2 linked regions of the Bradyrhizobium sp. WD16 genome follow. The protein of the gene in region 1 interacts with the protein of each later gene in a pairwise test. Links are inferred from orthologs where the notes say so. Each region holds a gene or a part of one and is shown in the gene's direction. Other genes may lie near its edges. The genes, in order: DB459_RS08365 and ccmE.

Region 1 (14,375 bases):
CAGCCGCGGCACCGCCGCGCCTGATCCCCAGCCGCTTCTCGTCAATCTCTATGAACCGATCGAAGTGCCCCGCCCGGCGCCGCTGGCGCGCGCGCCGGCCGCGGCAATGTCGGAGCGCCAGTACGACGGCGGCGGCCCGCCGCCCGCGGCCAAGGCCGCCCAGGCGATCGAACAGGTCGCCGAACTCGAGGCCGGCACTTTCCAGGCGAGCTTCAAGGTGCCGGGCAAGGTCAGCGTCGCCCAGGACGGCACCGCCAAGGCCGTCGCGCTGTCGTCCCGCAGCAGCGAGCCCACTCTCGCAGTCAAGACCGTGCCAGCCGCGGACGAGACCGCCTATATCGAAGCCGCCTTCGTCAACGACGAGGACGCGCCGCTGCTGCCGGGTGAAGTGACGCTGACGCGCGACGGCACCTATGTCGGCCGCGGCCGGTTGAAGCTGATCGCGCCTGGCGATCGCGTCGAACTCGGTTTCGGCGCCGACGACAAGGTCAAGGTCAGCCGCGTCACTGTGAAGAAGCGCGAGGCCGACGGCAGCTGGGTCAACAACACCCGCACCGACCAGCGCGAATTCAAGACGGTGATCCGCAACCTGCATGCGACGCCGCTGCGTATCACCGTGTTTGATTCCCTGCCGGTGTCGGAACACGCATCGATCACGGTGGAGCAATTGCCGGCGACGACGGTGCCCACCGACAAGAGCGTCGCCGACCGGCGGGGGGTGATGGCGTGGACCTACGATTACGCGCCCGGCGAACAGAAGGAGATTCGTCTTGCCTATCGCCTGAAATGGCCGGCGGACCGCGATCTCGTCTTCAAGGCGCAGCAGTGACGGTCGAGCGCGCGCAACGAACGAAGGGAGTTCGCGATCTCTGACGCGGGCTCAGTGCAGCGTGGTGAAGGCGGCGCCGAGCATCGGCCCCGGATTGTCGCGGCTGCCGTCCTGAACATAGACCACTGCGGCATCGACGCCGGCGGCCTTGATGTTCTCCAGCGGCACCGACCAGGTGCCGGGCGTGCCCGTCCAGTCGCCGACCTTGAGCCAGCTGCGCACGACGTTGTGATAGGTCACTTCGCGGCCGCGATTTTCGCCGCGGCCAATCAGGATCGGCACTGCGCGCGCTACCGCACAGACCCAAACCTCGCCGTGACCGGTCCGGCCATGTCCAGCGGCTACCGAGACGTTGAGCTGACGATCGGACTGGCGGACGGTGACCGGGACCGACATCACTTCGCCGTCGCTGCGCGTGCGCAATGCGGCGGCCTCAATGCCGGCCAGATCGCTGCCGAGCACATGCATCGCGCCGTTCACCACGACCTGGGGCGTGTAGACCTCGCGGTCGCCCCGCATGCGCGAATAGGCGCGCTGCCGCGCCGAGAAGCGGGAGTCGGCGAGGGTGTCCTTCCAGCCGAGATAATCCCAGTAATCGATTGGCAGGCTGAGCGCGATGATCGACGGATCCTTGGCGAGATCGCCAAGGACCTTGTCGGCGGCGGGGCAGGACGAACAGCCCTGGGAGGTGAACAGTTCGACCACAGCGCGCGGATCGGCCAACGCCCGGGTGGTCAGCGCCAGCAGCAGACAGGCTGCGGCCGCTGTCACCCAGCGCTGGGGGCGATGCTCCGTCACGCCAACGATCATCCGAACTGCTGACGCGGCACGCGCCCTCTCCGTGGAAACCTGCCCTGATGCGCGAAGGCGGCCTGTCTTAGGCCGCCTTCCGTTCACCTGCCACTCACTTCGCAGTGAGGCCTGGTCCCGAAGCGTCAGGCCGCCAGCTGGCGGATGACGTATTGCAGGATGCCGCCGTTGCGGAAGTATTCGAGTTCGTCGAGGGTATCGATCCGGCACAACAGCGGCACCCGCTTGAGCGAACCGTCACTGGAGACGATCTCGGCCGAGAGCATCTGGCGCGGCTTGAGGTCGCCCTGAAGGCCACGGATGGTGACCTGCTCGTCGCCCTTCAAGCCCAGCGACTGGCAGCTCGTTCCCTCCTCGAAGGTCAGCGGCAGCACGCCCATGCCGACAAGGTTGGAACGGTGGATGCGCTCGAAGCTCTGGCAGATCACGGCGCGGACGCCGAGCAGACGGGTGCCCTTGGCGGCCCAGTCACGCGACGAGCCATTGCCGTATTCAGCGCCGGCGAACACCACCAGCGGCACCTTCTCCTCCTGATACTTCATGGCGGCGTCGTAGATCGTCATCTGCTCGCCGTCGGGCCAGTGCTTGGTGAGGCCGCCCTCGGGCACGTTGCCGCCCGCATCCTTGAGCATCTGGTTCTTGATGCGGATGTTGGCGAAGGTGCCGCGCATCATCACCTCGTGATTGCCGCGCCGGGTGCCGTACTGGTTGAAGTCGGCCGGCCGCACCTGATGCTCCGACAGATACTTGCCGGCAGGCGAGGTCAATTTGATCGAACCGGCGGGCGAGATGTGGTCGGTGGTGATCTTGTCGCCGAAGATCGCCAGGACGCGCGCATCGACGATGTCGGTGATCGCCTCCGGCTCCTTCTTCATGCCCTCGAAGTAGGGCGGGTTCTGCACATAGGTCGAGCTCATGTTCCAGCGATAGGTCTCGCTGGCCGTGGTCTTGATCTTGCGCCAGTTGGTGTCGCCCTTGAAGACGTCGGCATAGCGCTGCTTGAAGATCTTCGAGGTCACGAACTTCTTGATGAAGGCGTTGATCTCCTTGGTGGTCGGCCAGATGTCCTTGAGGTAGACCGGCTTGCCGTCCTTGCCGGTGCCGATCGGCTCCTTCGACAGGTCCTTGGTGACCGTGCCGGCCAGCGCATGGGCCACCACCAGCGGCGGCGAGGCGAGATAGTTCGCCTGCACGTCGGGTGAGACGCGGCCTTCGAAATTGCGGTTGCCCGACAGCACCGCCGCGGCGACGATGCCGTTGTCGTTGATGGTCTTCGAGATCTCTTCCGGCAGCGGGCCGGAATTGCCGATGCAGGTGGTGCAGCCGAAGCCGACGAGGTTGAAGCCGACCTTGTCGAGATCCTTCTGCAGGCCCGAATTGGCGAGATATTCGGCGACCACCTGGCTGCCCGGCGCGAGCGAGGTCTTCACCCACGGCTTGGCGGTGAGGCCCTTGGCCGCGGCGTTGCGCGCCAGCAGGCCGGCGCCGATCAGCACGCTCGGATTGGAGGTGTTGGTGCAGGAGGTGATCGCGGCGATCACAACGTCGCCGTGGCCGATATCGAAGTTGCGGCCGTCCACCGCATAGCGATGGTCGGCGTCATCACCCTTCTTGTACTCGGCGGCGAGCGCGGCGGCGAAGCCTTCCGCCACCGCCGGCAGCGCGACGCGGCCTTCGGGCCGCTTCGGCCCGGCCATCGAGGGCACCACGTCGCCGAGATTGAGCGTGAGCGTCTCGGTGAAGACGGGATCCTCGGTCTTGGCCGTGCGGAACAAGCCCTGGGCCTTGGCGTATTTCTCCACCAGCGCCACCCGCGCCGAGGCGCGACCGGAGATCTTCAGGTAGTCGATGGTTTCGGCGTCCACCGGGAAGAAACCGCAGGTCGCGCCGTATTCCGGCGCCATGTTGCCGATGGTCGCCTTGTCGGCCACCGAGAGATGATCGAGGCCCGGGCCGAAGAATTCGACGAATTTGCCGACCACGCCCTTTTTGCGGAGCATCTGCGTGACGGTGAGCACGAGGTCGGTGGCGGTGACGCCTTCGTTGAGCGAGCCGACGAGCTTGAAGCCGATCACTTCGGGCAACAGCATCGACAGCGGCTGGCCGAGCATCGCCGCCTCGGCCTCGATGCCGCCGACGCCCCAGCCGAGCACGGCAAGACCGTTGACCATGGTGGTGTGGGAGTCGGTGCCGACCAGGGTGTCCGGATAGGCGACCTCGAAGGTGCCGGTCTTCCGGCCGATGGTCATCTTCTGCTTCTTGGTCCACACCGTCTGCGCCAGGTATTCGAGATTGACCTGGTGGCAGATGCCGGTGCCGGGCGGCACCACCGAGAAGTTCGAGAAGGCGCTCTGGCCCCACTTCAGGAACTCGTAGCGTTCCTGGTTCTGCTTGTATTCCTCGGCGACGTTCTTGCCGAAGGCCTGCTTGTTGCCGAAGAAATTGACGATCACCGAGTGATCAATGACGAGATCGACCGGCACCAGCGGGTTGATCTTCTCAGCATCCCCGCCAAGCGCCTGCATGGCGTTGCGCATCGCCGCGAGATCGACCACGGCCGGCACGCCGGTGAAGTCCTGCATCAGCACCCGCGCCGGACGGAAGGCGACCTCATGCTCGAGTTTGCGCTTCTTCAGCCACTTCGCCACCGCCTGGATGTCTTCCTTGGTGACGCTGCGGCCATCTTCGTTGCGCAGCAGATTCTCCAGCAGCACCTTCATGGAGAACGGCAGTCGCGAAATGCCCTTCAGACCATTCTTCTCCGCGGTGGGAAGGCTGTAATAGACATAGGTCTTGGCGCCGACCTTGAGGGTCTTGCGGCATTTGAAGCTGTCGAGCGACATGAGGGAAAAATCCTGCGTGGACGGTGAGCCCCGAAGAGGGAGTATTAAAGTACCGCTATGCAGCGCGCGGCGGCAAGTCTCGCAGAGCACAAACGCAGCACTTCGGCCGCGTTTATAATCGTTTTGAACTGGCCGCCAAGGCCTTCGCGGAACAGCACTAAGTCTGACCCGGGGCCCGCCGCGGAACGGCATGAAAATGCACGGATCCGGCGGCCAGCAATGCCGGAGAGCGAGCGGCAACGCAATTGCCTACAGGGGGCTTGCCGCGAAGGGCGTAGGCAATTGCGAGACGCCACACTAGCATCATTATGATTCTAGTGCGGTTTTGGATCTGACGCGCGTACAGAGCGCGCGCTCCAATGCTGATACGAGCGTCAGATCCACCGCGCGAGGCCGGCAGGGCGCGGGTGCTCCGCCTCTATCTTTTTGATCGTGCGTGATCTTTAACGCGTGGGCGGGACCGGGGGCGAATCGGCGCCCCGAAAGCGGAGCGTGGGCGAGATCATGCGGTTGAGCGGCGTCGGCCTGACCTGCATACGCGGCGGGCGCCAGGTCTTTGCCGGCCTGGACGTGGCGGTGAACGCCGGCGAGGCCCTCGCCGTCACCGGCCGCAACGGCGCCGGCAAATCGTCGCTGCTGCGAATTGTCGCCGGCCTGCTGGTCCCCGCCGCAGGCGGCATCGCGCTCGAGGGCGGCGACGACGAACTCACGGTGGCGGAGCAGGCCCACTATCTCGGCCATCGCGACGCGCTCAAGCCGGCGCTTACGGTGGCGGAAAATCTGCGGTTCTGGCGCGACTTTCTCGGCGGCACCGCCACCGATGTCGACGCCTGTCTTGCCGCCTGCGGGCTCGGCCATGCCGCGGCGCTGCCAGCCGCCTACCTCTCCGCCGGCCAGAAGCGACGGCTGTCGATGGCCCGGCTGATCGCGGTCCGCCGCCCGCTCTGGCTGCTCGACGAGCCGACCTCGGCGCTCGATGTCGACGGCCAGGCGCTGGTGGCGCGGCTGATGGCCGATCACCTCGCCTCCGGCGGCCTGATCGTCGCCGCCACCCATCTGCCGCTCGGAATCGCCGCAGGCGAGATGCGGATCGGAGGCGAGGCATGATCGCACTGATCCGCCGCGACCTCGCCATTGCCCTGCGCGCCGGCGGCGGTGCGCTGATCGGCGTGCTGTTCTTTCTCACGGTGGTGGTGCTGATGCCATTCGCCGTTGGGCCGGACCTCGCGCTGCTCAAGCGGCTCGGCCCGGCGATCCTGTGGCTCGGCGCGCTGCTCGCGAGCCTGCTGACGCTCGACCGGCTGTTCACGGCCGATCACGAGGACGGCTCCCTCGACCTCATCGTCATGAGCCGCCGTTCGCTCGAACTCGCCTGCCTCGCCAAGGCCTGCGCCCACTGGCTCGCCGCCGGACTGCCGCTGATCGTGGCGACCCCGGTGCTCGGGCTGCTGCTCAATCTCGACGGATCGACCACCGCGACGGTGGCGCTGACACTTCTCATCGGCACACCGGCGCTGACCCTGACCGGCATGATCGGCGCGGCGCTGGCGGTGACGCTGCGGCGCGGCGGCCTGCTGCTCTCGGTGCTGGTGCTGCCGCTGTCGATTCCGGTGCTGATCTTCGGCGTCGCCGCCTGCAACGCGGTGGTCACCGACGGCGTCGCTCCCGCGGCGCCATTGTCGATCCTGGCGGCGCTGACGCTGGCGGGACTTGTGGTCGGGCCACTCGCCGCCGCCGCAGCGCTGCGACAGGGGCTCGATTGATCCTGAAGCGAAACTGAAACGTCAATGGCGGCGAAGCAGCCGCCATTGACGCCTGCCCGGGCGTGCCGCAAAAACACCCGACTATCCTGCTGATTGCTGATCGCGATAAGTTTTCCCTTCCCCCCAAGAAGCCCTTCCCTGAAACGGCACAGCGGCAGAGTAACCACGATGAAGCTTTTCGAACGGGACATTGCAGGCAGCGCCTGCCGTTGCTGCGTCAGCCGCCGCAGCCTGCTCAAGGGGGCCGGCGCCGTGACCGCCACCCTGGCCGCCACCGCGGCCCTGCCCGGCATCGCTTCGAGCCAGTCCGCGACGGAACAGAGCCCTGCAGCGGAGAAGCCGACACCGTTCCGGATCGACGTGCATCATCATCTGGTGCCGCCCGACTACGTCGGCGCGATCCACGGCAAACTGCCGCCGCTGCCAGCGCCGAGCGCCAACTGGACGCTCGCCAAGAGCCTCGACGACATGGATACCGCCGGCGTGCAGACCGCGATGCTGTCGGTCACGACGCCGGGCCTGTGGCTCGGCGACGCCACCTCGAGCGCCAGGCTCGCCCGTGCCTGCAACGAATATGCGGCAAAGCTGATCGGCGACAACAAGGGCCGCTTCGGCTCATTTGCCGCGGTACCGCTGCCCGCGGCCGACGCCACCCTCGCCGAGATCGCCTATGCGCTCGACACGCTGAAGCTGGACGGCATCGCCGTCTTCACGAGCTATGAGGGCAAATGGCTCGGCGACGCCGTCTTCGTGCCGGTGTTCGACGAGCTCAACCGCCGCAAGGCCGTGGTCTGCGTGCATCCGACCACCGCCGCCTGCTGCGGCAACCTCATTCCCTACATCCCCGACAACGTCATCGAGTTCGGCACCGACACCACCCGCACCATCGCCAGCCTGGTGTTTTCCGGCGCCGCGGACCGCTGGCCGGACATCAAGTTCATCTTCTCCCATGCCGGCGGCACCATGCCCTTCCTGATCGAGCGCTTCGAATTCCTGGCGCGCATGCCCCAGGCAGCGAAAATGCTGCCGAACGGCGTCCGCGCACCGCTGCAGCGATTCTATTATGATACGGCGCAGGCCTCGAACCCGGCGGCGATGGGCGCGTTACGCAAGCTGGTGCAGCCGAGCCAGATCGTGTTCGGCACCGATTTTCCGTTCCGTACCGGCGCAGAGCACGTCACCAATCTGGCCCATTGCGGTTTCGGAGCCACCGATCTGCACCGCATCGAGCGGGACAACGCGCTCGGCCTGCTGCCCCGGCTCCGGGTTTGACCGCACTGACATTACCCGTCCTCCTGTGATAAGGCCGCCGCCATGGCCCTGATCGACCTCGCCAACCCGACCCGCTTTCTGGCACTGACCCGGCGCCTGATGCCCTGGCTCGTCGCCGCCACCGCGATCGTTCTCGCCGGCGGCCTCGTTCTATCGGCGCAGGCGCCCGACGATTATCAGCAGGGCGCCACCGTCAAGATCATGTTCATCCACGTGCCCAATGCCTGGCTGTCGATGTTCGTCTGGGGGGTGATGAGCGTCGCCGCGCTCGGCACGCTGGTGTGGCGCCACCCGCTGGCTGACGTCGCCGCCAAGGCCGCGGCGCCGCTTGGCGCGGCCTTTACCTTCCTGGCGCTGGTCACCGGTTCGCTGTGGGGCCGGCCGATGTGGGGCACCTATTGGGAATGGGATGCCCGCCTGACCTCGGTGCTGATCCTGTTCCTGATGTATCTCGGTATCATGGCGCTGTGGCGCGCGGTCGAGGATCCTTCACGCGCCGCGCGCGCCGTTGCGGTGCTGACCCTGGTCGGCGCCATCAACCTGCCGATCATCAAGTTCTCCGTGAACTGGTGGAACACGCTGCACCAGGGCGCCTCGGTGGTCCGCATGGGCGGCCCGACGCTCGACAGAGCCTTTCTCGTTCCGCTGCTGGTGATGGCCGTCGGCTTCACCTTGCTGTTCGTGACCCTCCACGTCGCCGCCATGCGCAATGAGATCCTGCGCCGGCGGGTGCGCAGCCTGCAGATGCTGCAGGCCAGCCGGCAACCGGCCTGAGGCGCATCGTGCTCGGACCCTACGCCTCCTTCATCGTCAGCTCCTATGCCGTGGCCGCCATCGTGGTCGCCGCCCTGGTCATCTGGGTGATCGCCGACTATCGCCGTCAGAAGACGGTGCTGGCCGATCTCGAAGCCAAGGGCATCACCCGCCGCTCCGGAACAGAGGTCGCGCCATGAGCGAATCGCAAGAGCCGCGCCGGCGCAGCCTGCTGGTGGCACTGCCGCTGGTCGCTTTCGCCGCGCTCGCCGCGGTGTTCTGGTTTCGCCTCGGCTCCGGCGATCCGTCGCGGATTCCCTCGGCGCTGATCGGCCATCCGGCGCCGGCGACGGCGCTGCCCGCACTCGCCGAGCTCACCAGCGACGGAGGCGCCGTGCCCGGTCTCGATCCGGCGCGTCTCAAGGGCAAGGTCAGCATCGTCAACGTCTGGGCGTCGTGGTGCGTGCCCTGCCATGACGAGGCGCCGCTGCTGCTCGAACTCGGCAAGGACGCCGGCCTGCGCGCCCGCGGCCTGCAATTCGTCGGCATCAACTACAAGGACGCGGCCGACAATGCCCGCCGCTTCCTCGGCCGCTACGGCAATCCTTTCGACGCCGTCGGCGTCGACGCCAACGGCCGCGCGGCGATCGAATGGGGTGTCTATGGCGTGCCGGAGACCTTCATCGTCGGTCGCGACGGCACCATCGTCTACAAGCTGGTCGGTCCGATCACCGCGGACAATGTCGGCACCGTGCTCAAGCCCGAGATCGTCAAGGCGCTCGGCGCCGGAAGCTGAATTTTCCTGCTGCTGAGCCGTCGAATTATTTCGCGCGTTTAGCTGGCGTTCATTTGCCGGCCATGGCGCCGCCCCAAATCGGCAGCTAGCTTGGCTCCGCCGCCAGATGGCGGATCGCTTCGGGCGAATTTCAGGGCAATTCGATTCGCTCGTTCCTAATTGGTCTCCAGGAGGGACAACTCGAATGCGTCATTTCACGCTTGCAGCATTCACCGCGCTCGGCCTCATGGTCGCCTCGCCGCTGATGGCCCAGACCCCGGCGCCGACGACACCATCGACCTCGAAGATGGCGCCTGCCGCAACCACCAAGATGGCGCCCGCTGAATCCAAGATGGCGCCCGCAGCCAAGACCGAGCTGCTCGACATCAACACCGCGACCGCCGATCAGCTCGACGCACTGCCCGGCATCGGCAAGGCCTATTCCGCCGCGATCATCAAGGGCCGACCCTACAAGGGCAAGGACGAACTGGTGCAGAAGAAGATCCTGCCGCAGAAGACCTACGACGCAGTCAAGGACAAGATCATCGCCAAGCAGTCGAAGAGCTGAGAGACGGCGGTCGCCACCGATTTTTCAAGCCGCCCTCGATCGCACCGGCCGCCCCGCCGGTGCGATTTTCTTTGATCGATCACGGCAGGCGTTTTTTCATGGCGCCTTCCCGGCCGCGGCGCCTTGACCCCTGGTCGACTTGGCGAAATCATCGCGCCCTCGATCGCATCGAATGCCATCCCTCGGCCGAACGGGCGCGCCAGTCGTCCGCGGCAACGGAGAACGCCATGGGCGAGATCGTCTCGCTGGAACGTCTTGCGGCGCAGGTGCGCCCCGGCATGAAGCTCGCCGTCCCGGCGGACTATGCCGGCGTCGCCATGACCGCCACCGCCGCCATCGTCGCCGCCCGCCCCGCCAACCTTCACCTCGTCGGCGTTCCGGTCACCGGCATGCAGGGCGACATGCTGATTGGCGAAAACCTCGTCGGCACGCTCGAGAGCAGCGCGGTCACTCTCGGCGAAGCCGGCGGCGCGCCGCGTTTCGTCGACGCCGTGCGCCACGGCGCCCTGCGGCTGATGGACGCCACCTGCCCGGCGGTGCATGCCGGCCTCACCGCGGCGCAGAAGGGCGTGCCCTTCATGCCGATCCGCGGCATCATCGGCAGCGATCTGCTCAAGACCCGCACCGACTGGAAGATCATCGACAATCCTTTCGCCGACAACGATCCGATCGTGGTGGTGCCGGCGATCCAGCCCGACATTGCGCTCTTCCATGCCCCGGAAGCCGACCGCTTCGGCAACGTCCGCATCGGCCGCCGGCGCGAACTCGCCACCATGGCCTATGCCGCCAAGGCGACGCTGGTGACCGTGGAGCGGATCAGCGACACGTCGCTGCTGCACGGCGAGGATTCCGCCGCCGGCGTGCTGCCTTCGCTCTATGTCGCCAGCATCGCGGTGGCGCCACGCGGCGCCTGGCCGATCGGGCTGTGGGGCGCCTATCCGGCCGATTCCGCCGAGATCGCGCGCTACGCCGCCATGGCACGCACGGCCGAAGGCTTCGCCGCCTATATGGACGGCTTCGCCCGGCGCTTGCACGAGGCCGCCTGAGATGTCGTCCGCCGCCACCGACTACTCGCGCCGCGAACTCCTGATCGCGACCATCGCCGACCTGCTCGACGGCATCCGCCATGTCGCGGTCGGCGCCTCCTCGCCCATTCCCGCCGCCGGCGCCATGCTGCTGCGCGCCCGCAACGAAGCGCGCGGCCGCGAGCAGGTGCGCATCTCGATTCTCGGCTCGCAGGAGCACAACTTCTTCACCAATGGCGGGGTCGAACTGTTCGACTGCGCCGCCCAGGGCCGGGTCGACGCCTTCTTTCTCGGCGGCGGCCAGATCGACGGTGCGGCCAACATCAACCTGATCGGCACCGGCACCTATCCCAACAACGAGGTCCGCTGGCCGGGCTGCTTCGGCTCGGCGTTTCTTTATTTCGTGGTGCCGCGGGTCATCCTGTTTCGCGAGGAGCATTCGCCGCGGGTCCTGGTCGACAAGGTCGATTACGTCAGCGCGCCAGGGACCAGCGAGCCCGGCATCACGCGCTCGGGCGGTCCCCACGCCCTGCTCACCTCGCTGGCGCTGTTCGATTTCGACAAGGCCCGCCGCCGCTTCAGCCTGCGGTCCGTCCATCGCGGCGTGACCGCGGCCGAGGTCCGGCGCCAGACCGGCTTCGAATACGACGAGCCGGCCAGCGTGCCACAGACCCCCGCTCCCGACGCCGCCACGCTCGCGCTGCTCCGCGGCCGGGTCACCGGGGAACTCGCCGAAACCTATCCGCAATTCGCCGAAACCCTGCGCGGCGACAGCCGCGCCGCGTAAAGCGAAGCGCGCCAGACCGCTTGCGTCGGGCAGGCCCGATCCGACGCACGACGCCGCTGCGGGGAACCAGCGTGGCCAAATTGACTCAACCGTATCCCGTTCACGATCTGGACTCTTACAGCTGGAGTCGGCGTGGGGGTATTGTGAACCGATTCGCGAGGGGCGGAGCGGACGCCCGTCGCGGCGTGATCAGTCATTATCTCCGCGCCAGTGCGCGCGGAGTTGCGAAATTCGACGCCGGATCATGGACCTGTGGCCGCCCGCCCGCGGCCAAGGCGGTGATTGCGGCAGGGGCAAGTCATGTCGGGCGTGGTCAGGGCGATACGTCGGACCTGGATGTCGGGGACATCGCTGGTGCGCGGGCGAGCGCCGTCATACGCCGTGAGAGCGCTCGCCGCCTTCACGCTGGCCGGCCTGACCGAAGCCCACGCCGAGACGGCGCTCGGCGAGCAGGTCGACAGCTTTCTCGGCCTGACCCAGCAGGAGCTTGCGGCGCTGGCCCTGACGCTGGGCGTGCTCGGCTTCTCGGTGGTCGCGACCATCGCCTTGATGCGCACCCGGCTGCAGGCGGCGAAGGTCGAAAAGCGGCTGCGCGCCGATGTCCGGGCGCTGCAGGGCGACAATGACCGACTGCGCGCATTATTGTTCACCGAACCGCAGGTGCTGATCTCCTGGCCGGCCGCCGCATCGCGCCCCGAGATCAGCGGCGATCTCGCGCTGCTGCTGCCGCCAGCAGCGCAGCAACAACCGCAGCGGGTGCTGGCCTTCGGCACCTGGCTGGCGCCCGATCCGGCCCTACGCATGGACCGCGCGGTGGACGCGCTGCGTGCCGACGGCACCCCCTTTGCGCTGCACTTCGCCACGTCGGCCGGTCGCGCCGTCGAGGCGATCGGACGCGCCATCGGCGGCCAGGCCATCATCCGCATCCGCGAACTCGGCGGCGTCCGCCGCGAGCTGGCGGAGACGACCCAGCGCTACAAGAACCTGCAGGAGGAGACCGAGATCCTGCGCGGCTTTGCGGCGGCGCTGCCCTGGCCGGTCTGGGCGCGGCGGGCCGACGGATCGCTGGTGTTCGCCAATGCCGCCTATGCCCATGCCGCCGAAGCCGCGGACATTTCCGAAGCCGTGGTGCGCAACGTCGAACTGCTCGACAGCGGCGACCGCCAGGACATGGCGCGGGCGCTGACCGAGACCGGCCGCTTTGCGGCGCGGTTGCCGATCGTGATCAGCGGCGAGCGCCGCATCTTCGACGTCCGCGCCTTTGCCGTCGGCGGCGGCAGCGCCGGCGCGGCGATCGACGCCAGCGAGGCCGCGGCGCTCAAGGCGGCGCTGACGCGCATGGCGGAGGACCATCGCCGCACCCTCGACCAGCTCTCCTCGGGAGTCGCGGTGTTCGATGCCCGGCGCCGCCTCGCCTTCTACAACGATTCCTATCGGCGGCTCTGGGGCCTCGATCAGACCTTCCTCGATTCCAACCCCGACGATTCCAGCGTGCTCGACCGGCTGCGGGCGACGCGCAAGATCCCCGAGCAGCCGGATTTCCGGCAATGGAAGGCCAAGCTGCACGAGGCCTATCGCGCGGTCGAGCCGGCCAAGGACGTCTGGTATCTGCCCGACGGCCGCGCCGTGAGCGTCGCCACCACGCCCAATCCCGAAGGCGGCGTCACCTATATCTTCGACGACGTCTCCGAGCGCTACAATCTGGCGCGGCAATATGACGGCCTGATCCGAGTCCAGCGCGAGACTCTCGACAATCTCGCCGAGGCGGTGGCGGTGTTCGGCAGCGACGGCCGCGCCAGCCTGTTCAATCCCACCTTCGTCAAGATGTGGAAGTTGTCGCCGGAGGCGATGCAGCAGCGCCCCCACATCGACACCGTCGAAGGCTGGTGCCGGCCGCTGTTCGATGACGCCGCCGCCTGGCAGCGCATCCGCAGCGCGGTGACGGCGATCGACGACCGCCGTCCTGTGCCGCTGAACCTCGAACGCAGGGACGGCAGTGTGCTCGACTGCATGGCGATGCCGCTGCCCGACGGCGCCACGATGCTGACCTTCCAGGACGTCACCGACACCGTCAATGTCGAGCGCGCCCTGCGCGAACGCAACGAGGCGCTGGAAGCCGCCGACCAGATGAAGGTGGATTTCGTCCACCACGTCTCCTACGAGCTGCGCTCGCCGCTGACCACCATCATCGGCTTCGCGCATTTCCTCAGCGACCCGGCGACCGGCCCGCTGACGCAAAAGCAGGACGAGTATCTCGGCTACATCACCAGCTCGACCAACGCGCTGCTGGCGATCATCAACAACATCCTCGACCTCGCCACCATCGATGCCGGCGCGATGACGCTCAATCTCGGTCCGGTCGACATCCGCAAGGCGATCGAGTCCGCCGCCGAAGGCATCCAGGACCGCCTCGCCCGCGATCACATTCGCCTCGCCATCGATGCCGCCCCTGGCATCGGCAGCTTCGTCGCCGATGAGCGCCGTGTCGTCCAGGTGCTCTACAATCTCCTCGCCAACTCGGTCGGTTTCGCCCCCCAGGACAGCACCATCACCATCGCCGCGCGCCGCAGCGACGACAGGATCAGCTTCAGCGTGACCGACTCCGGGCCCGGCATCCCGCCCGACGTTCGCGACAAGGTGTTCGACTGGTTCGAGAGCCACGCCAACGGCTCGCGCCATCGCGGCGCCGGGCTCGGCCTGTCGCTGGTGCGCTCCTTCGTCGAATTGCACGGCGGCAGGGTGCGGGTCGACAGCGTCGTCGGCAATGGTACCGTGGTCACCTGCGACTTCCCGCTCGACCAGGTCGCGCAGCGCACCGCCGCCGAATGACCCTGACCCTCGCCCTCGGCAACGAGACCGCCACCGCCCAGCTGATGGCGGACCTCGCGCTGCTGATCGGCCCCGGCGACGTGATCGCGCTGCGTGGTGATCTCGGCGCCGGCAAGACCGC
Region 2 (14,394 bases), 3.9 Mb from region 1 along the record:
CGCCGCGGCCGTTCTGCTCGGCACCGGCGCCCTGTCGATCGCCCGGATGGAAGAGCGTCCGCTCGCCGGAGCCCCAGCGAGCGCCGTCGATCCGGTGGAAATGGATCTCGGGGAGTAGAGCGGGCGCGCGCCGCCGGCGAGGCCTTCCCGGCCAGCAATGATGTCGGGGCTTTTCAGGCCGGGGGCTTGGCGGCGGCGGTGTTCTTGTCTAAGCCCGCAGCACGATTTTCAACGAAAGGCCTGACATGCAGGACAATCCGAAGGACCGGCTGGCGCTGCCGCTCAAGGGCTATCAGCTCGTCGACAACACGCTCGATCCGACGCTGGTCGGCATTGCCTTCGAGACCGAGCAGGGCCCCTTCATGTTCGTCGCCAACCGCGAGATCCTGGAGACCCTGTCGAAGGCGTTCAAGACCAAGGCGGCTGCGATGCCCAAGCGCAAGGCGTGAACCGTCTCAGCGGGACGCTCAGCGCAATTCGCTGCCCCAGCTGCGGGCAGTCTGCACCATCCAGTCGCGGTAGAGCGTCAGCGGCGTCACGCCGGTCAGGCCGCCGCAGCCGGCGCCGAGCTGCGGGCCGGTCGACCAGCTCACGACGCCGACGACCACCGGCCGGCCGCCCTGGTCTTCGCTGACCGGGGCGCCGGAATCGCCGGTACAGGCGCCGAGCCCCGCGCCGCCGTTCGACGATGGATCGACGAGGCGGATCTGCAGCGTGCCCGGCTGGCCGGTGGCGGCGAGAGCCGCCGTGAGCGTCTTGCCGGCGCTGCGGCCGTCGCCACGCACGGTGACGCCGATGCCGGTGACATCGAAACGGTTGCCTGCAGCGAGCGGCCGGCTGGGAACGCCGGTCGGCGCCGGCGTGCGTCCGTGCGGCGGCTCGGCGAGTTGGAGCAGGGCGACATCGGCCGTGGCGCGATGGGCGAGAATGGCGGCGGCGTTGAAGTCCGGGTGGGCGGCCAGGCGGCGGACGTCGAGCAGGCGCGGATGTTTCGGGTCGCCGTCGACGATCTTGTAGGTGGCGCGAGGCGCGGTGCAGTGGGCGGCGGACAGGACGAGATCTGGAGCGATCAGGGTCCCGCTGCAGAAATTTCCGCGCGAGCCGACGATGGTGACGACATGCGGCGCGCTGACTTCGCGCGCGCCGCCGACCATGGCGCCGGCGGGCGTCGCGGCGAGGCACGCAGCCATCATCGTGGCGCATCGGTGCAGTCGCTGGCTTGCCGTCATGGCGGCGACAGAGCCTGCCGCCGGCGCGCTTGTCAATCCCGCCGCGGTGCGGTCCTGCAGGCGTCGCGACTGCCGCCGTTGCACTCCGAGCCCGAGCATAACCAAATTGTAAGATTCGGCACGACCGCCGTTCATCGGGCATTCACTGCGCCCAAGGTCATGCTAAACACGGCAAATTCGCCGGGAAGCCATTGCGGAGACGATCGTGCGCCTACTTGTCGTCGAGGATGATCCCGATCTCAATCGTCAGCTCACCACCGCGCTGACCGAGGCGGGGTATGTGGTCGATCGCGCCTTCGACGGCGAGGAGGGCCATTTCCTCGGGGACACCGAGCCCTATGACGCGGTCGTGCTCGACATCGGCCTGCCCAAGATGGACGGCATCTCGGTTCTGGAGGCCTGGCGCCGCAACGGTCGCACCATGCCGGTGCTGATCCTCACCGCGCGGGATCGCTGGAGCGACAAGGTCCAGGGCTTCGACGCCGGCGCCGACGATTACGTCCCGAAGCCGTTTCATCTCGAAGAGGTGCTGGCGCGCATTCGCGCGCTGCTGCGTCGCTCGACCGGCCATGCCCAGAGCGAATTGACGTGCGGTCCGGTGCGACTCGACACCCGGACCGGGCGGGTCACGGTGGACGGCAACCCGGTGAAGATGACCTCGCACGAATACCGGCTGCTGGCCTACCTGATGCACCACGCCGGCCGTGTGGTATCGCGCACCGAACTCGTCGAGCACCTCTACGACCAGGATTTCGATCGCGACTCGAACACCATCGAGGTTTTCGTCGGCCGGATCCGCAAGAAGCTCGACGTCGACATCATTCAGACCGTGCGCGGACTGGGCTATCTGCTGACGCCGCCGGTCGATGCGCGCTAGTGTGGCGTCTCGCAATTGCCTATGCCCTTTGCGGCAAGCCCCTGTAGGCAATTGCGAGACATAAGCCACACTAGCTTTTTGATTTTGCTAGTGTCCCCTTGTTTCCAACGTTCGTATGAGCGCCTGCTGCAATGGGATACGAACGATGGAAACAGGACACTAGTGTGGCGTCTCGCAATTGCCTATGCCCTTCGCGGCCAGCCCCTGTAGGCAATTGCGAGACATAAGCCGCACTAGCTTTTTGATTTTGCTAGTGTCCCTATGTCTCCGAATTACCGTGCGAGCATGAGGCAAATGGAGCGGTAATTCGGAGACAGGACACTAGAATTTGCTTTCCGAAGTTCGTTGGAGGAGATGCGGTATCGATGGACGAACTTCGGAAAGCGGGCACCGGTCCCGTACGCTCCTGGATTTGACGCTCGTATGAAGGATTCGCCGCAGCGCCGGTACGAAGGTCGACGCCGCCGCACGAGTTCGCTCGCCACCCGCCTGTTCCTGTCGGCAACGGCGTGGGTCGTCATCATCCTCGTCATCACCGGTTTCGTGCTGTCCTCGGTCTATCGCCAGGCGGTGGAGCGCTCGTTCGACCGCCGGCTCAATCTCTACCTGCGGACACTGATCGCCGAGGCCGCGACGCCGGATGAAAACGCCGAACACCAGTTCCAGTCGCTCGGCGAGCCGCTGTTCGAAATCCCGCTGTCGGGCTGGTACTGGCAGATCGGACGGCTCGATTCCGAAAAACCCGATGTACGCTCTTCGCGGTCGCTGTGGGACAAGGAATTGCCGGCCCTCAACGAGGCCGATTCACGGCTGACCGCGGCCGGCGTTCGCATCGGCTACGTCACCGGCCCGGAGGACCAGCGCCTGCGCATGGTCGTGCGACAGGTTGATTTCGGCAGCGACGGGCGCTTCCTGGTGCGGGTCGCAGGGGACGCCAGCGAGATCTTCGACGAGACCCGCACGTTCGACTATTACCTTGGCGGCACCTTTGCGGCGCTGACGCTGGTCCTCGTCGTCACCACGATCTTCCAGGTCCGCTTCGGCCTCGCGCCGCTCAAGCGCATTTCGGAGGCCCTGGCGGCGATTCGATCCGGACGGGCCGAGCGCCTGGAAGGCGAGTTTCCGGTGGAGATCGCGCCTCTGGCGCGCGAGACCAACGCCCTGATCGACGCCAATCGGGAGATTGTCGAGCGCGCCCGCACCCACGTCGGCAATCTCGCTCACGCCATCAAGACGCCGCTGTCGGTGATCGTCAACGAAGCCAATGCCCATCGCGGCGATCCGTTCGCCGCCAAGGTCCTCGAGCAGACGCAGCTGATGCGCAACATGGTGGCCCATCATCTCGAACGCGCCCGCATCGCTGCCCGCGTCACGGTGGTCGGTACCGTGACCGATGTCGCCCCGGTGATCGAGGGGTTGCGCCGGACGATGGCGAAGATCCATCGCGACCGCGACATCAGCGTCGAGGCGACCTGTCCGGACGGGGCGAAATTCCGCGGCGAGCGCCAGGATCTCGAGGAGATGGTCGGTAATCTGGTCGACAATGCCTGCAAATGGGCCCGCAGCCAGGTGTCGGTTGAGGTCGTGCTGCTGCCGCCAACCGGATCGGAACCGACGTCGACGCTGCATATCCTGGTGGACGATGACGGCCCCGGCCTGTCGCCGGCCGAGCGGGCCCAGGTCGCGCGCCGCGGCCAGCGGCTCGACGAATCCAAGCCCGGCTCGGGCCTTGGTCTTGCCATCGTCGTCGATCTCGCCGCGCTCTACCAAGGCAGCCTGACCCTGGGCGCCGCGCCGACCGGCGGCCTGCGTTCCGAGCTCGTGCTGCCGGCGGTGGCCTAGTATCCCGGTTCTAACGTTCGTATCACTTTGCAGCGAGCGCTCGTACGAACGTTAGAACCAAAGGGACACTAGCATGGCTATGATTCTAGTGTGGTTTTGGATCTGACGCGCGTACGGAGAATTCGCTGCAACGCTGATACGAGCGTCAGATCCATCGCACTAGAGGTTTTTACCTCCAAGTATTTTCTCAATGTCAGCCGGTATCGGCTTCGCCTGAAAGGCTTTCTCTGTTTGGGCAGAGAGCGGCTCGGGCCGGAGAGGCGGTCGCCGGTGCCGCCGGGGGCGGGGCACAATTCGCACCGCCCGGGCTCTTCCTCAACACGTCCTTAACGTCGCTGCTGCTATCAACCGATCGGGACCCCATGGGCGTTCCCGGCACGCACGACCGGATTCCTCGAACTATGGCACTAGCTGCGCAGTCACTCGAGCGCCTCAGGGACTTTCTCGCACAGCTTCCGCCGAAGTCGCAGGCGCTGCTGATGCGCGAGTTCGAGCGTGCGGTCGAGCGCGGCCAGGACGTGGCGGTGGCGAGCCTGGTGCTGGAGCAGCTGCGCCTGGTCGTGCGCGCCACCGACAGCAATGAGCGGCAACGCTCCGAAGACCCCGCGCGCCTGGTATTTCGCCCGCTCGAGCCCTTCCTGGTCGACACCAAGGCGGCGTTGCGGCCGGGCCAGATCCGGCGCGTGTCGCTGAACCAGATCTGGAACTGGCTCAAGGGCGAGGCCATCGTCGGCGAAGTCGCCGAGCTCGATGCCGCCTTGCGCAGCGGCCCCGCCGCGACGGTGGAGCAGGCGACGCGCAAGGTCCAGCTCGCGGCGGCGAATGCGATCGAGCAGGTCGCCTCGACGGGGCGTGGCGCCGACCAGCGGGCGTTGAGCCGGGTCGGCGGGCCGGCCGTGGTCGAAGACCTGGCGGCCACCGCGGTGGTGCTCAAGAATCGCGAACCGCTCGAGAGTTTCTCGGCGCGCATTGCCGGCAACGTGCGCAACCTCGCCGAGTCCCAGCTTGCCGCGGTGCAGGCGGCGATGAACGTGCCGTCGCTGCAGACGGCCGAGGCGCTGCCGTTTTCGCTGTCGCTCCTGATCCAGAAGCTGGCGTCGCCGTGGCAGGTGATCCGCCTTGCGGTCGCCGTCGCCGGTTCCGACGACGAGATCCGCGTCGCCGCCACCAATTACGGCGTTGCCGTCGCCATGGTCATCCACGATCTGTCGGAGCTGGTGTCGGAACTGCGCACCGACATGAAGCAGGGGCGGCTCGAGAGCCTGTCGCACCGGCTCAAGATCATCCATGACGGGCTGCGCGGCCTGCGCACCGAACTCGACATCCGCAACGAGTCCGCCTGGGGCAAGCGGCTCTCCGCGATCCGCGCCGAGATCTCCAACATCCTGCGTGCCGAACTCGAGGGCGTGCCGGGACGGGTGCGGCGGCTGTTGCGCCAGCGTCCGGACAAGGACATCACCGCGGCCTCTCGCCTCGATCCGACCGAGATCGAGGAGACTGCGGCGCTGATCGATTTCGTCGCGGTCTGCCGTACCTACGCCAGCGAGCTGGCGATCAACGAGGTGACGCTGCGAACCTTCTCGGATCTGCAGCAATACACCGAGGCCGCGACCCAGGCCCTGGTCGAATCGCTACGCGCCAGCGACCCCAAGACGCGGCCGTTCCGCCAGATGCAGGTCGATGCCGCCATCCGTTTCTGCGACGTGCTGTTCGGCCACGACTATGCCGCCCTGATGCGCAAGGCCGCCGATGTGGCGCTCTCCGGCGAGCGCAAGGCCTCCCGCGCCGGTTAGTTGCCCGCCTGCCAGTCGCCGGGAACCTTCAAGGCGCCCCAATTGTGCTCGCCACCTCCGGTAAAGACCTGAAGGGGACCGCGCCAAATCGCAATTGCGCGGGGGGTACCAGCCGTGGTGTAACCCGGCCATTGTGTGCGGCTGTCGTGCCTTCGGATCCGGGCCGAATCCCGGCGTAAGTCTTTCATGTCACTGTGGTTTATCCTTGCCTTGATGACGGTCGCCGCGGTCTTCGCCGTGCTCTGGCCGCTTGGGCGAAGGCCGGCCAAGGTCGGTGGCGGCAGCGAGTCGGTGGTCTATCGGGACCAGCTGGCCGAAGTGGCGCGCGATCAGGCCGCGGGGCTGATCGGCGCGGCGGAGGCCGAGGCGGCGCGCGCCGAGATCGGGCGGCGGCTGTTGGCGGCGAGCGCCGCCGAGAGCGGAGCTTCGTCGGCGGCCACGTCGCGCAACCTGCGGCGTGCGGTCGCGCTGGTGGCGCTGATCGGGCTGCCGTCTCTGACCATCGCGACCTATCTCAGCCTCGGCTCGCCGCAATTGCCGGACCTGCCGCTCGCCGAGCGGACGCGCCAGCAGGCGACAACGACGGCCTCGCTCGACGCCCTGGTGGCGCAGGTTCAGGCTCACCTGGAAAAGAATCCGGGCGATGCCCGCGGCTGGCAGGTGCTTGCCCCGGTGCTGATGCGGCAGGGACGCTATGACGATGCGGTGCGCGCGTTCCGCAATCTGATCACCTCCGGCGGCGAGACGGCGGATCGGCATTCCGATCTCGGCGAGGCGATGGTGGCCGCCGCCGGCGGCGTCGTCACCGCCGATGCCAAGGCGGCATTCGAACGCGCCGCCGCGCTCGACGGCGGCGACGTCAAGGCGCGCTATTTTCTCGGCCTTGCCGCCGAGCAGGACGGCCGCACGGCCGAGGCCGCGGCGACTTGGCAGGCGCTGCTGGCGGGCGCGCCGCCGAGCGCGCCGTGGCGGCCGCTGGTCCAGGCGGCGCTGGCCCGTGTCGGCGGAAATGCTGCGCCCGGGCCGAGTGCGGCGGACGTCGCCGCCGCCAAGAACATGCCGGCCGGCGACCGCGACACCATGATTCGCGGCATGGTCGATCGTCTCGCCGCGCGCCTGAAGGACAATGGCGACGACCCCGAGGGATGGCTGCGGCTGGTTCGTGCCTATATGGTGCTCGGCGAGACCGACAAGGCGAAGGCGGCGCGGGCCGATGCGCGTCAGGCGCTCGGCCGCGACGCCGCGCGGTTGCAGAAGCTCAACGACGGCTTGAAGGATCTCGGCCTCGATGGGTAGCGCGTGACGACGACGCGGCAAAACGACAGGCCTGAGCCTTCGCTCCGATCCGATCGGCGCCAGGGCGGCAGGCGCAGGACGCAAGGCGAAGGAGTGGGCGGATGACCCGGAAGCAGCGGCGTTTGACCATGATCGGCGGCGCGATCGCGGTGCTCGCGGTGGCAGCGGCGCTGGTGCTCAACGCGCTGCGGGATTCCATCGTGTTCTTCTCGACCCCGTCGATGGCCGCCGAAAAACACATTCCGCCCGGCAAGCGTTTCCGTCTCGGCGGCCTGGTGCAGCCGGGCTCGCTGGTGCGCGGCGACAACCTCGCGGTGAAGTTCGAGGTCTCCGACGGCAAGGCCGATCTGCCGGTGGCCTACAAGGGCATTCTTCCCGACCTGTTCCGCGAGGGCCAGGGCGTCGTCGCCGAGGGCGCGATCGATGCCGGCGGCGTGTTCCGCGCCGACACCGTCCTCGCCAAGCATGACGAGAACTACATGCCCAAGGAGGTGGCCGATGCCCTCAAGAAGGACGGTCACTGGATGAATGATTACGCCAGGAAGGGCGTGACGGAGGGCGATGCCGCGAATGCATCGGCGACCAGCGGCGCGAAGGGCGCCGGACCGACCGCGGAGGCCACCGCGAAATGATCGCCGAGGCAGGCCATTATGCATTGGTGTTGGCGCTCGGTCTGGCGCTGATCCAGGCGAGCATTCCCGTCATCGGCGCCCGCTGGCGCGATCCGGCACTGATGCAACTCGCGTCGTCGACAGCGCTGGCGCAGATGCTGTTCGCCGGCTTGGCCTTCGCCGCGCTGGTGACGCTGCACGTCACCTCGGATTTCTCGGTGGCGAACGTCTACGAGAATTCCCACTCGATGAAGCCGCTGCTCTACAAGGTGACCGGCGTCTGGGGCAACCACGAGGGCTCGATGCTGCTGTGGGTGCTGATCCTGGCGCTGTTCGGCGGCCTGGTCGCGGGCTTCGGCACCAACCTGCCGGCCTCGCTGAAGGCGCTGGTGCTGGCGGCGCAGGCCTGGGTGGCGACCGCGTTCTATCTTTTCATCCTGATCACATCGAATCCGTTCCTGCGTCTCGCCAATCCGCCGATCGAGGGCCGCGACCTCAATCCGGTGCTGCAGGACATCGGCCTCGCCGTCCATCCGCCGCTGCTCTATCTCGGCTATGTCGGCTTTTCGGTGTCGTTCGCCTTCGCCATCGCGGCGCTGATCGACGGCCGGATCGACGCCGCCTGGGCCCGCTGGGTGCGGCCCTGGACGCTGATGGCCTGGATATTCCTCACCCTCGGCATCGCCATGGGATCGTACTGGGCCTATTACGAACTCGGCTGGGGTGGCTGGTGGTTCTGGGATCCGGTCGAGAACGCCTCGCTGATGCCCTGGCTCGCCGGCACCGCACTGCTGCACTCGTCGCTGGTGATGGAAAAGCGCGAAGCGCTCAAGGTCTGGACCATCCTGCTCGCGATCCTGACCTTCTCGCTGTCGCTGCTCGGCACCTTCCTGGTGCGTTCGGGCGTGCTGACCTCGGTGCATGCCTTCGCCAATGATCCGCGCCGCGGCGTCTTCATCCTGCTGATCCTGTGTTTCTTCATCGGCGGCAGCCTCGCGCTCTATGCCTGGCGGGCGCCGGCCCTGAAGCAGGGCGGCCTGTTTGCGCCGATCTCGCGGGAAGGGGCCCTGGTCCTCAACAATCTGTTCCTGACCACCGCCTGCGCCACCGTATTCGTCGGCACGCTCTATCCGCTGATTCTCGAGGTCCTGACCGGCGAGAAGATCTCGGTCGGAGCGCCGTTCTTCAATCTCACGTTCGGGCCGCTGTTCCTGCCGCTCCTGGCGGCGGTGCCGTTCGGGCCGCTGCTCGCCTGGAAGCGCGGCGATCTGCTCGGCGCGGCGCAGCGACTGATGGTGGCCGGCGGCATCGCCCTGTTCACGGCCGCGATCGTACTCGCCGTCAGCCGCGGCGGCGCCGTGTTCGCGCCGCTGGCGATCGGACTAGGTGTCTTCGTCATCCTCGGCGCGCTCACCGACTTCGCCGAGCGCATCGCTCTGTTCCGCGCGCCATTTTCCATCTCGCTGCGCCGCGCCGGCGGACTGCCGCGTTCGGCCTGGGGCACCATGATCGCCCATGCCGGCCTCGGTCTCACCCTGATCGGCATTGTCTGCGAGACCACCTGGAGCAGCGAGTACATCGCGACCATGAAGCCGGGCGATGTCGCCTCGATCAGCGGCTACAACCTGCAACTGGTCGATCTTGGCGAGCGCCAGGGACCCAATTTCCGCGAGATGATCGGCCGCTTCACGGTGGCGACGGGCGCGGGCCGCGCGATCGGCGTGATGACGCCGTCCAAGCGCAGTTTTGCCGCGCGTGGCTCGGCGACGACGGAAGCGGCGTTGATGTCGCGAGGCTTCAGCCAGCTCTACATTTCGCTGGGCGAGGCCACCGCCGACGGCGGCATCGCCGTGCGCATCTATCACAAGCCGCTCGTTCTGCTGATCTGGCTCGGCGCGGTGGTGATGGCGATCGGCGGCGGCCTGTCGCTCTCCGACCGCCGCCTGCGGGTGGGGGCGCCCAAGCCGGCCAAGGCGGCGCGCGCCCTGCAACCGGCGGAATGACGATGCGGCGCACTGCCTTGTTTCGCCCGCTGTTCCGTCTGCGCCGCGGCCTTGCCGCGGTGCTGCTGGTCGTTGCGCTGGGCGCGCCGTTCGCGGCGCGGGCGGTCCAGCCCGACGAGGTGATGGCCGACCCCGCCAAGGAAGCGCGGGCGCGAGCCCTGTCGCGCGAATTGCGCTGCATGGTCTGCCAGAACCAGTCGATCGACGATTCCGATGCGTCGCTGGCGCGCGATCTTCGCCTTCTGGTGCGGGAGCGCATCGCCGCCGGTGACACTGACGCCAAGGTGATCGATTTCCTGGTGGCGCGCTATGGCGAATTCGTGCTGCTCAAGCCGCGCTTCGACAGCCACACCCTGTTGCTGTGGTTGCTGCCGCCGCTGGTGCTGCTGGCGGGCGGGGTGTTCCTGTGGCGCCACGGCCGTCGCCGCGCCCCGCCAGAGGCCGATTCCGCTGCGGTCGCCGCGAGCCGGCTGACCCCCGAGGAAGAAGCCAAGCTGCGCGAATTGATGGCGGAACAGCCGCCGCAGAAGGGCTGAGCCGCCACGGCCGGACAGGGCTTCGGCGCAACCGCTCCATTACGAAAGATTAATGCCGCCGACAGGGCGCTGTAAGGGCGGCAGCCCCATCTTCAGTCATGCAGCAGGGCGCAGCGCCCTCGAGAAGGCTGGAGATTTGCATGACCGAACGTTCGCCCGACCTGTCCTCCCCGAAGACCGTGCCGTCGGCGCGGCGGCCCCTGCTTGCGGCTCGCCGGCTCGCCTTGATGGCGTCGGTGGTCGCGGGGCTCGGCATCGCCGGCTACGGTCTCGATGCGGCGTCGCCAAACAATTCGATCCTCGGTTCCGCGGCGCATGCCCAGGTCAATACGGCGGTGCGCAACGTCCAGCAACCGGTGGGCTTCGCCGACATCGTCGAGCAGGTGAAACCGTCGGTGATCTCGGTCAAGGTCAAGATCAACGAAAAGCTGTCGTCGAATGACGGTGACGACAATCCGTTCCCGCCCGGCTCGCCGATGGAGCGATTCTTCCGGCGCTTCGGCGGTCCCGACGGAATTCCCAACCTGCGTGGTCCGCACGGCCGCGGCGCCGTCACCGGCCAGGGCTCGGGCTTCTTCATTTCCGCCGACGGCTTCGCGGTGACCAACAATCACGTGGTCGACGGCGCCGACAAGGTCGAGGTCACGACCGACGACGGCAAGACCTACACCGCCAAGGTGATCGGCAAGGACCAGCGCACCGACCTCGCGCTGATCAAGATCGACGGCCGCACCGACTTCCCCTTTGCCAAGTTGTCGGAGAGCCAGCCGCGGATCGGCGACTGGGTGCTCGCGGTCGGCAATCCGTTTGGCCTCGGCGGCACCGTGACCGCCGGCATCGTCTCGGCGCGCGGCCGCGACATCGGCAACGGCCCCTATGACGATTTCATCCAGATCGACGCGCCCGTGAACAAGGGCAATTCCGGCGGCCCGGCCTTCAATACCGCGGGCGAGGTGCTCGGCGTCAACACCGCGATCTATTCGCCGTCGGGCGGCAGCGTCGGCATCGCCTTCTCGATCCCGGCCGCCACCGTGCAGTCGGTGGTCAAGCAGCTCAAGGAGAAGGGCTCGGTCAGTCGCGGCTGGATCGGCGTCCAGATCCAGCCGGTGACGCCGGAGATCGCCGACAGCCTCGGCCTGAAGAAGGCCGAAGGCGCGCTGGTCGCCGAGCCGCAGGCCAGCGGGCCCGCGGCCAAGGCCGGCATCGAATCCGGCGACGTCATCACCGGGGTCGACGGCAAATCGATCAAGGATGCGCGCGAACTCGCCCGCACCATCGGCGGCCTTGCCCCGGGCAACAGCGTCAAGCTGTCGCTGCTGCACAAGGGGCAGGAGAAGACGGTGACCCTGACCCTCGGCGAACTGCCGAACACCATCGAGGCCAAGGCCAAGCCGGATGACGACAGCGACAGCGGCGCGAGCAAGGGCACCGAGTTGCCGAAGCTCGGCCTCAACCTCGCGCCCGCCAACTCGGTCGCCGGCGCCGGCAAGGACGGTGTCGTCGTCACCAGCGTCGATCCGCGCGGTCCCGCGGCGGAGCGGGGCCTCAAGGAAGGCGACGTCATTCTCGAAGTCGCCGGCAAGGCGGTGCAGAGCCCCAACGCGGTGCGCGAGGCACTGGCCGACGCGCGCAAGGAGAACAAGAACAGTGTGCTGATGCGGGTGCGCTCGGGTGACGGTTCGCGTTTCGTGGCGCTGCCGCTCGACCGGAGCTGACCGCAAACGCGTCAGTATCGAGTTAGGGAAGAATCGCCGGCAATGTCGCCCCCGCCGACGGTCCTTTCCGGGGGACGGGCCATCGGCCCGTCCCCACCATCACCTTCCGGTGGATACAGCCCCCCTCTGTCGGAAGGACCCGCGGGCGGCGAAGCGTTCCCCCACTTCGCCGCCCGTCCCCTTTTCAAGAGGGCGCCCCATCGGGCGCTCAACGGGCGCTTGCATGGGCGCGAACTGCGCGCCATGGTGACCGGAGCCTAACATCGTGACTTCGTCAGACCCGGTCCCGACGTCCGACGTTGTCCGGGCCGCCATCCGGACCTCCGCCCCTTCATCATCCGACAATCAACCATCATCGAATGCGCATACGCCCGGCACACAGATGCGGCTCCTGATCATCGAAGACGATCGTGAATCGGCGGACTACCTCGTCAAGGCATTTCGCGAGGCGGGACACGTCGCCGATCATGCTGCCGACGGCGAGGAGGGGCTCGTCATGGCCGAGACTGGCGATTACGACGTGCTGATCGTCGATCGCATGCTGCCCAAGCGTGACGGCCTGTCCGTCATCGGCAGCCTGCGCGGCAAGGGCAACCGGACGCCGGCGCTGATCCTCTCGGCGCTCGGCCAGGTCGACGACCGCGTCAAGGGCCTGCGCGCCGGCGGCGACGATTACCTGCCGAAGCCCTATTCCTTTTCCGAACTGCTGGCGCGGGTCGAGGTGCTGTCCCGGCGCAACAGCGGCCCCGCCGAGGAGACGGTCTACCGCGTCGGCGATCTCGAACTCGACCGGCTGTCCCATCGCGTCAGCCGCGGCCAGGACGAACTGACGCTGCAGCCGCGGGAATTCCGCCTGCTCGAATACCTCATGAAGCACGCCGGCCAGGTGGTGACGCGCACCATGCTGCTGGAGAACGTCTGGGATTACCATTTCGATCCGCAGACCAACGTCATCGACGTGCACATCTCGCGGCTGCGCTCCAAGATCGACAAGGGCTTCGAGCGGCCGCTGCTGCACACCATTCGCGGTGCTGGGTACATGATCCGTGACGGCCTTCGGTAAACTGATCCGAACGACGGCGTTCCGGCTGACGCTGTTCTATCTGTTCCTGTTCGCGCTGTTCGCCGCCTTCCTGCTCGGCTATTTCGCCTGGAACACCCGGCGCATGGTCACCGAGCAGATCACCCAGACCATCAATTCCGAATTCATCGAGCTCAACGACGAACTGGCGCGCGGCGGCCTGCGCGGCCTCGTCTACGCCATCGAGAGCCGGGCGCTGCGGCCCGGCGCCAATCTCTATCTGCTCACCACCTCGACCGGCCAGGCGGTCGCCGGCAATGTCGGTTCGCTCGCGCCCGGCGTCATGGGCCAGGACGGCTGGGCCGAGACCTTCTATCGACGCCTCGACGAGCAGGACAAGGTCGAGCACCGCGCGCTGGTCCGCGTCGGCCAGGTCGGCGGTTTCCGCGTGCTGATCGGCCGCGATCTCGAGGAGCGGCGGCGGGTGTTCGGCATCGTCGCTTCCGCCGCGCAATGGTCGCTGCTGATCGTCGTGGTGCTCGGCCTGCTCGGCGGCATCTTCGCGGCGCGGCGGGTGCTGCGGCGCATCGACGCCATGACCGGAACGACCCAGCGCATCATGGCCGGCGATCTCAGCGAAAGGCTGCAGGTCGGGCGCAGCGGCGACGAGATCGATCGTCTCGCCGAGAACCTCAATGCCATGCTCGAGCGCATCGAGGCGCTGATGGCCGGTCTCAAGGAAGTGTCCGACAACATCGCCCACGACCTCAAGACGCCGCTGACGCGGTTGCGCAACCGCGCCGAGGAGGCGCTGGCAGGCGGGCGGAGCGAGGCCGATTACCGTGCCGCGCTGGAGCGCACCATCGAGGAATCCGACGGCCTGATCCGCACCTTCAATGCGCTCTTGATGATCGCGCGGGCCGAATCGGGACAGGCGCGCGACGACATGGCCGATTTCGACGCCGCCGACGTCGCCCAGGGCATCCAGGAGCTTTACGAGCCGCTGGCCGAGGACAAGGGCCTCACCCTCGCGGTCGAGACCGAGCCCGCGGTGCTGCGCGGCAATCGCGAACTGATCAGCCAGGCGCTCGCCAATCTGGTCGAGAATGCCATCAAATACGGACAGCCGCTCCACCGCGCCGAGACCGGCGCCGGCGCGGCGGCGCCGGACATCCTGATCGAGGCGCGGCGTGACGGCGAGGAGGTGGTGATCGGCGTCACCGATCATGGTCCGGGCATTCCGGCCGCCGACCGCCAGCGCGCGGTCGAGCGCTTCGTGCGCCTCGAGGCGAGCCGCACCCAGCCGGGCTCGGGCCTTGGGCTCAGCCTCGCCGCGGCGGTCGCAACCCTCCATGGCGGCGAGTTGCGTCTCGGTGATGCCGGGCCGGGCCTGAAGGCGATGCTGCTGCTGCCGGCGCACCGGCGCGGCGAAGTGGCCGCGCCGGTCGCGGCGCCACGCGAAATTCAGCCG

The links.
Region 2: the proteins of DB459_RS08365 (region 1) and ccmE interact in binary tests that used the Escherichia coli proteins (3 or more experiments, as listed by UniProt). The link is inferred for Bradyrhizobium sp. WD16 from one-to-one orthologs.

The regions. Positions count from the first base shown.
Region 1 is NZ_CP028908.1:1,804,258-1,818,632, forward strand. The notes cover bases 6,664-9,425. They hold DB459_RS08365 (heme ABC transporter permease), read left to right. Parts: upstream 6,664-7,559; coding sequence 7,560-8,291; downstream 8,292-9,425. Other genes in these bases: DB459_RS08360 (amidohydrolase family protein), read left to right, coding at 6,664-7,517; ccmD (heme exporter protein CcmD), read left to right, coding at 8,297-8,470; DB459_RS08375 (DsbE family thiol:disulfide interchange protein), read left to right, coding at 8,467-9,066; DB459_RS08380 (helix-hairpin-helix domain-containing protein), read left to right, coding at 9,251-9,425. Outside these bases: DB459_RS08335 (mucoidy inhibitor MuiA family protein), read left to right, coding at 1-829; DB459_RS08340 (DUF1223 domain-containing protein), read right to left, coding at 881-1,636; aconitate hydratase AcnA, read right to left, coding at 1,765-4,482; heme ABC exporter ATP-binding protein CcmA, read left to right, coding at 4,987-5,589; heme exporter protein CcmB, read left to right, coding at 5,586-6,245; more of DB459_RS08360, read left to right, coding at 6,414-6,663; more of DB459_RS08380, read left to right, coding at 9,426-9,613; DB459_RS08385 (CoA transferase subunit A), read left to right, coding at 9,841-10,659; DB459_RS08390 (CoA-transferase), read left to right, coding at 10,661-11,425; DB459_RS08395 (PAS domain-containing sensor histidine kinase), read left to right, coding at 11,726-14,254; tRNA (adenosine(37)-N6)-threonylcarbamoyltransferase complex ATPase subunit type 1 TsaE, read left to right, coding at 14,251-14,375. UniProt on the Escherichia coli protein: Required for the export of heme to the periplasm for the biogenesis of c-type cytochromes.
Region 2 is NZ_CP028908.1:5,683,562-5,697,955, reverse strand. The notes cover bases 6,123-8,903. They hold ccmE (cytochrome c maturation protein CcmE), read left to right. Parts: upstream 6,123-7,138; coding sequence 7,139-7,669; downstream 7,670-8,903. Other genes in these bases: DB459_RS26260 (heme lyase CcmF/NrfE family subunit), read left to right, coding at 7,666-8,903; ccmI (c-type cytochrome biogenesis protein CcmI), read left to right, coding at 6,123-7,037. In the rest of the region: DB459_RS26300 (MFS transporter), read left to right, coding at 1-118; DB459_RS26295 (hypothetical protein), read left to right, coding at 246-449; DB459_RS26290 (trypsin-like serine protease), read right to left, coding at 468-1,193; DB459_RS26285 (response regulator transcription factor), read left to right, coding at 1,435-2,106; DB459_RS26280 (sensor histidine kinase), read left to right, coding at 2,530-3,948; DB459_RS26275 (hypothetical protein), read left to right, coding at 4,350-5,741; more of ccmI, read left to right, coding at 5,928-6,122; more of DB459_RS26260, read left to right, coding at 8,904-9,651; DB459_RS26255 (cytochrome c-type biogenesis protein), read left to right, coding at 9,654-10,187; DB459_RS26250 (Do family serine endopeptidase), read left to right, coding at 10,328-11,902; DB459_RS26245 (response regulator transcription factor), read left to right, coding at 12,285-12,965; DB459_RS26240 (HAMP domain-containing sensor histidine kinase), read left to right, coding at 12,949-14,394. UniProt on the Escherichia coli protein: Heme chaperone required for the biogenesis of c-type cytochromes. Transiently binds heme delivered by CcmC and transfers the heme to apo-cytochromes in a process facilitated by CcmF and CcmH.